One region of the Paenibacillus sp. FSL R5-0914 genome, then DNA from elsewhere that is predicted to be linked to it. Evidence: a T-box and tRNA genes for the amino acid it is inferred to sense, from the RefSeq annotation. Region 1 holds a T-box; the other holds one or more tRNA genes.
The links. A T-box is a leader RNA that pairs with one kind of tRNA and senses whether it is charged. The one in region 1 lies ahead of MKX60_RS10075 (valine--tRNA ligase), so its partner is inferred to be a tRNA-Val.

Region 1 (4,432 bases):
CTACCGGAGTGAAGATGACCGAACACAACGTCTGGAGCATGCCATTCCCGTTGAAATCACAGTTCCGCTTACACGCGTCAGCTCGATTGAAGATATCGGGGTGGAGATCGAGAATTTTGATATTGATCTGCTCACGATGCGCACAGTGAATATAACAGGCGTATTATCACTGCGGGGAATCGGTGGTGCGGAGCCTCAACCACAACCGGCCTGGCAGCAGGAAGAGTACACAGTTGCCTATTCCCCTCTCAGTGATGACAGGGTAATCGAAGCATCTGCAGAGAACCAAGAGCACGAAACTGATGCACTTTATGAAAATTCTCAGTGGACCTTTGGCGAGGATGCATCGGAGGTTGCCGTAGAAGAACATGAGCATGCTGAAGCTAATGCAGACGCATCAGAGGCTCCACTGGTCTCAAGTGGAGCTGGTCATTCGTCCCCTATAGTGAATTTCTCATCCGCTCATGAGAAGGACAAGGGCGCGAAAGCTCGGACGCATAGTCTGGATTCGCAAACAGAGGATTCCAAAGCAGGAATAGCGGATTACTGGTTTAAAGCTGAGTCACAGAATGAAGCTGAGGCCACTCAGCTGAATCAAGTTAGCCTGGCGAGTCAAGCGGATCAGGAGCAAGAAGCTGAATATACTTTTGCTTCAAGAGAAACCGCTGTTCCAGCAGCTAATGCTGATGCGGATCAAGATATTGCCGTATTCGCTTCGGAAAACGAGGCCAATAATGAGCTTCATGCACAAGAAGAGAATGCTCAGCTGATCCACGAGAATACGAATGAAGTTTTTGTTTCTCAAGAGACTGTGCCACAGTCAGAGGAGAAGCAAGATCTTAAGATTGCGCTAGGAAGCAAGAAAGATGCTGAGGCTCCAGTCAAAGAACATCTCACCTTCTCTTCATTACTCAGCTCTAGTCGTTCTCGTAAAGAACAAGAGGCTCTCCTATCTGAAGGAAATGCATCGGCTGCAGCGATCATTCCAGAGGCCGGAAATAATACGGAGTGGAAGAGCAGATTCATTGCTGGAGCAGATGGCGCTAACCTATTCCGTAAGGTTCGCCTTTGCATCGTGCAGCGTGAAGAAACGCTGGATACAATCGCAGAGAAATATCAGCTAAGTGCGCGGGAGCTGGGAATGTATAATCGATTGTCTGGGCAGAGTGTAGAAGAAGGGCAAGTGTTGTACATTCCGTAATCGAATTACAATGCGTACTCATATGAATAGGTGAATCCCGATCTGATAGTAGATCGGGATTTTTGTCAAATATAAGAATATATAAGTTTCACGTTATACATTATCCTTATATTTCTCAAATAAACGCTTACCCTCCGTAAAAGGATGTCGAAGGCGTTTATTCTTGTGTGACCGGAGAACGTTAGAATGTGGGGTATCTAACCAACGCAGAGTGATGAATCGAATGAAAATTCGACATATGCACGCTATAAGTCGAAATTCCGCTTAAAGTCCCGCTGTAGAAGCCTATTCAGGTTGACTAGGGATGACTCAAAATGTATTATGGAGTAAGCAATATCTAAGTAAAGACTGGGAACGGGAAGAGTAGGCGGTCAGCCCTTCAGAGAGCGGAATGCAAGTGCTGTGACATTCCGTAGGATACAGCCACCGAAGTCGCCCCGGAGTCGCCCTTCTGAGCTTGTCTTCATGATATGAAAGATAAGTTAGGATGTGGCCGGTAGCAGCCGTTATCTGTACGAGTGTCGCGCTAAGCTTCTGAACCGTAAGGTGAAAGAAGTGCAGGTTTATTTTTCATTGGCGCGAAACAAAGGTGGTACCGCGAAAGAATGGCCTTTCGTCCTTTGAGACGAGGGGTCTTTTTGTTTTTTAGAAACCAACTACAAGTAACCAAGTGGAGGTATCAGAGAATGGCTGACCAAAACAATCTAACAGCGGCAGAGTTGCCGAACTTGCAAGATACAGCGGCAGATGCTGCCGCTGCAAATGATTCTAAGAATGAAATGCCAACCACGTATGATCCGAAATCGGCAGAAACCAAGTGGTATTCCTACTGGACAGAGGGTGGATATTTCCGTGCAGGCGGGCGTCCTGATGCAAAAGCATACAGCATTGTAATCCCGCCGCCAAACGTAACGGGAATGCTACACATTGGTCATGCGCTTGATTTTACGCTTCAGGATATCCTGATTCGTACAAAACGGATGCAAGGCTTCGACACGTTGTGGCTACCAGGTACGGACCATGCCGGTATCGCAACGCAGACAAAGGTAGAGCAAAAGCTGCGTGAACAGGGAATTTCTAGACATGATCTCGGCCGCGAGAAGTTCCTGGAGCAGGTGTGGGAGTGGAAAGATAAATATGCGAATACCATTCATGAGCAGTGGGCTAAGATGGGGCTTTCCCTTGACTATTCCCGCGAACGTTTTACCCTGGATGAAGGGTTGTCGAAAGCTGTACGCGAGGTATTCGTTAAGCTCTATAATAAAGGCTTGATCTACCGCGGCAAACGCATTATCAACTGGGACCCGGCGGCTCGTACAGCATTGTCGGATATCGAGGTTGAATATAAAGAAGTTAATGGTCACTTGTATCATCTGCGTTACCCACTCAAAGACGGTAGCGGATTTATTACAGTAGCGACCACACGTCCGGAGACCATGCTGGGTGATACAGCGGTTGCTGTTCATCCGGAAGACGATCGTTATAAAGATCTGATCGGCAAAACGTTGATCCTGCCGATTATTGGCCGTGAGATTCCGATTATCGCTGATGATTATGTAGACAAAGAGTTTGGTAGTGGTGCGGTTAAGATTACACCAGCTCATGATCCGAATGACTTCGAGATGGGTCAACGTCACAATTTACCGCAGATTAACGTAATGGATGAGAGCGGTACGATGAATGAAGAAGCAGGACCTTACCAAGGTCAAGACCGGAGTGTATGTCGTAAGGCCATTACTGCTGACCTGAAGGAGCAAGGTGTGCTGATCAATATCGAAGATCATGTGCATCAAGTAGGACACAGTGAACGCTCTGGAGCGGTTGTTGAGCCGTACTTGTCCACACAATGGTTCGTGAAGATGCAGCCACTCGCTGAAGCTGCCATCAATGCACAGAAGGATGGGAACGGGGTTAACTTTGTACCGGACCGCTTCGAGAGAACTTACCTGAACTGGATCGAGAACGTACGTGATTGGTGTATTTCCCGTCAGCTGTGGTGGGGACATCGTATTCCAGCATGGTATTCCGAGTCTACTGGTGAATTGGTTGTGGCAAATGACGAGGAAGAAGCGCGCCGGATCAGTGGTCTAACCGACTTGAAACAGGACGAAGATGTACTGGATACCTGGTTTAGCTCTAATCTGTGGCCTTTTGCCACACTAGGATGGCCAGATGAGAACAGTGCAGATTTCAAACGCTACTATCCGAACGATGTGCTTGTAACAGGCTACGATATTATTTATTTCTGGGTAGCGCGGATGATCTTCTCAGCTCTTGAATTTACCGGAGAAAAACCTTTCTCAGATGTATTGATGCATGGTTTGGTACGGGATTCCGAAGGTCAAAAAATGTCCAAATCACTCGGGAATGGCGTAGACCCTCTTGAAGTAATCGAGAAGTATGGCGCAGATGCAATGCGTTACATGATTTCTACCGGAAGTACAGCTGGACAGGATCTACGCTTCCGTTGGGAAAAGGTTGAGCAGGCGCGTAATTTCGCCAATAAGATCTGGAATGCATCACGCTTCGCGTTGATGAATTTGGAAGGCGTAAGCTTTGAAAATATTTACATTTCGGGTGAGCTAAGTACTGCTGATCGCTGGATTTTGCACCGTCTGAACGAAACTTCTCGTGAGATTACGCGTCTAATTGACTCGTACGAGTTCGGTGAGACCGGTCGCCAGCTGTACAACTTCATTTGGGACGATCTATGTGACTGGTATATTGAGTTCGCGAAGCTGTCACTTTACGGATCAGACGCCGCGGCCAAAGCGAAGACACAGTCTGTACTTGCCTATGTACTAGACCGCACAATGCGCTTGATTCATCCGTTTATGCCGTTTATTTCGGAAGAAATTTGGCAGCACCTTCCGCATGAAGGGGAGACGATTACGCTGGCTGCATGGCCGGAGTATGATGCTGCTCTGGAGAATCCGCAAGCCGTAGCGGAAATGAACCTGCTGATGGATGTAATCCGGGCCGTTCGTAATATCCGGGCTGAAGTGAATGTACCGATGAGCAAAAAGGTTGAATTGATCATCAAAGCGGGTAATGAAGAGACGCTGAGTATTATCACCCGTAACGACAACTACATTGGACGCTTCTGTAATACGTCTTCCTTCGAAGCTGGCCTGAATCCAGAAACGCCGGATAAGGTAATGTCCGCTGTAGTAACAGGAGCAGAACTGCTTCTGCCATTGTCGGGACTCATTGATATTGAACAAGAAATCG
Region 2 (4,432 bases), on a different contig from region 1:
TTATTTTAATCTAAGAATTGGATAATTTATCTACCTCATCACTAAAAGCATCCTGGTACTGATTGAATATTCCTGTATCTAATTTAGTGGTAGCATCATTTGCTATAGGAGGAGTATCTTGGATTTGCTTGTACATACGATCAATCTCACCAGAGAGCTTAGACCAGATGTTTTTAATTGAATCGTATTTTGCATCCAGGTTGTTGATGTAATTATCGTATTCTAATTTTTTACTCATCGCTTTTCCTAATTGTTCAATTGTAAAATCTATATCTATGGCTTCACCTGTAGAGCTAGTACCTGAACTTGCATACCAACTGATATCAACAAATCCAACATTCCAAATATCTGAAATGACAAAATTACTAATTTCTTTAAGTGTCGCTTCAGGAGACTGTTCAGTTGTACCTGAATCAGATGTGTTTTTTACAGGCTCTTTGAAGAATTTTCTCATTTCGTTAAAGGGTTCTTTATTCTTATCATTAGACGAATATCCCCAACCAATTTTATCATCCTTAATAAAAATTATAAGTTCACTATTGGAGGACGACTTTTCACCTTGAATTAGGACGATTTTGTCTTTTCCACCATCCTTGTCAGTATAATCAGCTGATTCTATTACTGAAGCGTTCTTAAGTTTGTTATTCTCAGGTGTCTCGGTAGATTCAGCCATTTGAAAAATTGGTTGTACATCAGGAAGTATATTTTCGGATACGAACTTCTTTTTCGTTTCGATATCTGAACCATTCAGGAAAATTTCCACATAATCGAGAGCTAATTTCTCGGATTCTGAAAGTTTCTTCTCTGGCACTGGTGTTGCAGCAGCTGTTTTTGAAGAGTCAGCTGTTGCTTCAGACTGAGTAACTTCTGTAGATGTTGTATTCTTTTCCTCTGAATTTGTTTTGGAACTACCACATCCTGTAAGAAGCACAATAGTTGCAACGATACATAAAAAAGCCTTTATTTTCAATCTCATATCCCCCTAAATCTGATAGTAAATACTAATTAATTCTACCAGATATAGGAATAGTAATCTATGTAATGATGAAACCATTATATTGGATATTCGTATTCCTATAAAATGATGTTGAAAGGTCGTGTGCGTGATGGATAATGGGTATTTTGTTGGATGGGGTACATTAGCATTAATAAATGCTGGCTTAGCACAAGGTAAAAATAGGAGTGGATTAAACTGGTTTTTAATTTCTTTGCTTTGTGGCCCATTGGCTACATTTTTTCTTGTGATATCGAGTAAGCTGCAAATTCATTAGCCCATTATATTTCGGGAGGGGATTTTTTGCTGAAAGCACTAAGGCTGTTCGGTATTCTATTTAGTACAGCAACAATCATTCTGGCAATACTATTTTTCCGCGGTCAGGATCAAGTGATCATGTCTTGGACAATGATGGGGATGTGTGGAGCTCTGATTTTTAATGGAGGAGCTACCTATTTTAAAACTAAAGATAAAATGGCTGCTCTGTCTTCGATTGTTGGGATGGTACTCTTAATATTCTCGCTTACTAAATTTCCATTTTAATAAAACACCCCATCAACCAATAAAGGTCGGTGGGGCTTTTTTACGTTTTATCTCTTTTTCAATCAAGTTATAGTAGGTTGCTGCAGGCTATGCTTATTTTTTTTTCTTCTTTGTGGGTCCAATCTGGCGCCTTACTTTATTGTTCTCATCAACCTCAATAATATAAATGTCCTTCACTGTACCGGAAAGAGTAAACCATTCACGTAGAGCATCAGCTTCAGTCATTGGTCCCAATATTCGTTTTCCCCTATAACATATAAAAAACACTCCTACTCCTTAGTGAGTTTGCGAAAATGCAATAATCCTCAAAACGATACTCATTAACGATTTTCAGTAAGTCTCATTATTTTATATTAATGCTAAATTATAGGAGATGCAATGTTGAGAGGTTGTTCCTGTTTAGTTCAAGTAACGTTTAGATAAGGAATCATAGGGATGAGACCCCATAAGGAGAGATAAACGGTTCCAGAAGAATGGAAATCAACGCTGTGCGAATTTGATGTCATCAAAGAAGGTTATTGGAAAGGTTGGGGACACCTTAGACCAGTGGTTTTCGTGGTTGTTTATAGATTCATGGCGATGTTATTTTTGACTTTTCGAAGTTTATGCGAAGCTATCAGCAAGCACGATATTAAACAGCGATTGACAAAATAGAAGAGCTGCCTAATACTAATTGATAATCATTATCATTGTTTAAGATGTAATTAACTTAAATAGATTGTGTAACGGATCGGAGTGAAATGCAAGATGAAGCTGGAAGATCATATTGCCGCATGGAATTATGCAGCCGTTAAAGTGCTGGATATTCGACATGCTGTGATGGAACCTGGGGACAAGCTGCAAGGCTATATATTGATTTTTCATATTATTCCGATATCTAATCTCTTGATAAGCAGCTAGATTTTGTAGTTGAGAAGCTAGTGTCAACGTATGAAAAAAATAGAAAGCTAGATGATAAAACAGCTGTTATCCCTAATTTAAGAGGGTAATCGTATTTCGGTCTGTTTTTACTCCTAGGAATATTGCTGCTGCTTTCAGTAGCGGCTTCTTTCTCTTTTGGTTCTGATTCCATGAGCCTGAAGATGGCATGGACAGCGATAGAATTGAAAGGATTGTAAACAGGCTTCCACGTATTTCATGTTGCAAAAGTGGGAAGGGAATTATATACCAGTAAAGCGGTATTTAGGAATTGGTTGAAGGGTAGAAGCGATGATATTTCCCAGAGGATCAGATGAACTGATACGAAAAGTAATCGCAATTCGTATCAAATTCGTATCACAGGGGTTTTTAATAGAATGATAAGTGAATAGAAAACAAAAAAAGCCTTGAAATTCAAGGCTTTTCGATATAGGACGGATGGGGTTCGAACCCATGACCCCTACCCTGTCAAGATAGTGCTCTCCCGCTGAGCTACCGTCCTGCGACGAATTTCATAATACCATACGATAGAGTAGGATGGCAATTCTTTTTTTACAATCTATAGGGATGATAGTTTACATAGTCTTTAAAATAATAAGAAAAGGGGATGCCGCTCCATCCCCATGAGCCACGTCAGATAAAGAACGGGAGTAGAAATATATCGCTTATACCGAAAAAAGGGATGCGTCGTGGAAAGAAGCGACGTCTTGGGAAAAAGCCAGGCCGGAAACCAAATTGTCTATACGCCGATTCGTGTGTAGGCATTCCGTTTAAACGTTCTACCATTTCGTTGCTAGGAACCGCAAGAGTAACATAGTTTTGATCTACATGGGCAATAAAGCCATCAAAGGACTGACCGTCAGTCGTTGTAATACCAACGTATTTGTTCATACAATTCCAACTGACCTGTTGATGTAAATTTGCATTTGTATCCATAAATAACCTCCTCAATTGAATAACCCTGATAACAGTTTATGGTTCGTAGCCTATAACGTTCACGGCGTTAGCCCATAAGGTAACCATAAAATTTGGGTTATTTTGTGTGAGGTGGTGGTTGTGTATTGGAGCGGAATCACTTTCTTCCCTTAAATAATAGTGAAAATTATCCATTATCTGTTTGTTTGACCTTGAAACGATTCTAAAAGTTGCGTCGTATACTTAGCCGAGTGCTTTTTTATGGAAATACTCCTTAAGCACTTATGATAAAATGGAGGGTAATGTACAGCAGTTAGATAAAAATTGAAAGAAAAAGGAGCTTGAGATCTTGCCGCAAAATGAGCAGAAAAAGAATTCTTCCACGCCATGGAAATGGTTGGGGGGCGGGGCGGCGATGCTCCTGTTTAAAGGAAAGGCGATTTTGTCTCTTCTGAAAATAGGTAAAATTGCCGGGCCGTTAATATCAATGATGATTTCAATATGGGCTTATGCTTTGATTTACCCGTGGGGGTTTGCCGTGGGCTTTGTCCTGCTCTTGCTAGTCCATGAATTAGGACATGTAATAGCAGCGAAACGGATCGGGCTTCCAGTCAGCGCTCCACTATTTATACCGTTTTTGGGAGCTTTAATTACAATGAAAAAACAGCCGCTGGATGCCCAGACGGAAGCTTATATTGCTTTTGGAGGTCCGATCTTAGGAACCATTGGGGCTACAGCCGTTTTTGGGGCGGCTTATTACATGGATAGTCCACTTCTCTATTCCTTGGCTTACATAGGTTTTTTACTTAATCTGATCAATCTGCTGCCGATTCACCCGCTTGACGGTGGCCGTATTGCAACCGCGGTGACGCGCTGGCTGTGGCTTGTGGGGCTCGTGGGTGGTTTAGCCATCATCATCTATATGCGTTCGATCTTGTTCTTTATTATTTGGGCGTTATTTGCTTACGATCTGTATAACAAATATGTGAAGAGACGCACTAACAATCGCCTTTATTCTGTAACGAAGAGTTTCTTAATTCCAGTAGAGCCACTTAGAGATGC

Region 2: it has a tRNA-Val gene. The T-box ahead of MKX60_RS10075 (valine--tRNA ligase) is inferred to sense a tRNA for this amino acid. The anticodon was not compared.

What each region holds. Positions count from the first base shown of each region.
Region 1 is NZ_JBBORH010000001.1:2,303,944-2,308,375, forward strand. Features, by position in the region: gene MKX60_RS10070 (LysM peptidoglycan-binding domain-containing protein) at 1-1,201, shown strand, start outside; T-box leader at 1,543-1,825, shown strand; gene MKX60_RS10075 (valine--tRNA ligase) at 1,981-4,432, shown strand, end outside.
Region 2 is NZ_JBBORH010000002.1:233,225-237,656, forward strand. Features, by position in the region: gene MKX60_RS17115 (hypothetical protein) at 11-970, opposite strand; gene MKX60_RS17120 (hypothetical protein) at 1,298-1,537, shown strand; gene MKX60_RS17125 (hypothetical protein) at 1,631-1,771, opposite strand; gene MKX60_RS17130 (hypothetical protein) at 2,285-2,437, shown strand; tRNA gene MKX60_RS17135 (tRNA-Val) at 2,886-2,957, opposite strand; gene MKX60_RS17140 (hypothetical protein) at 3,089-3,391, opposite strand; gene MKX60_RS17145 (site-2 protease family protein) at 3,720-4,432, shown strand, end outside.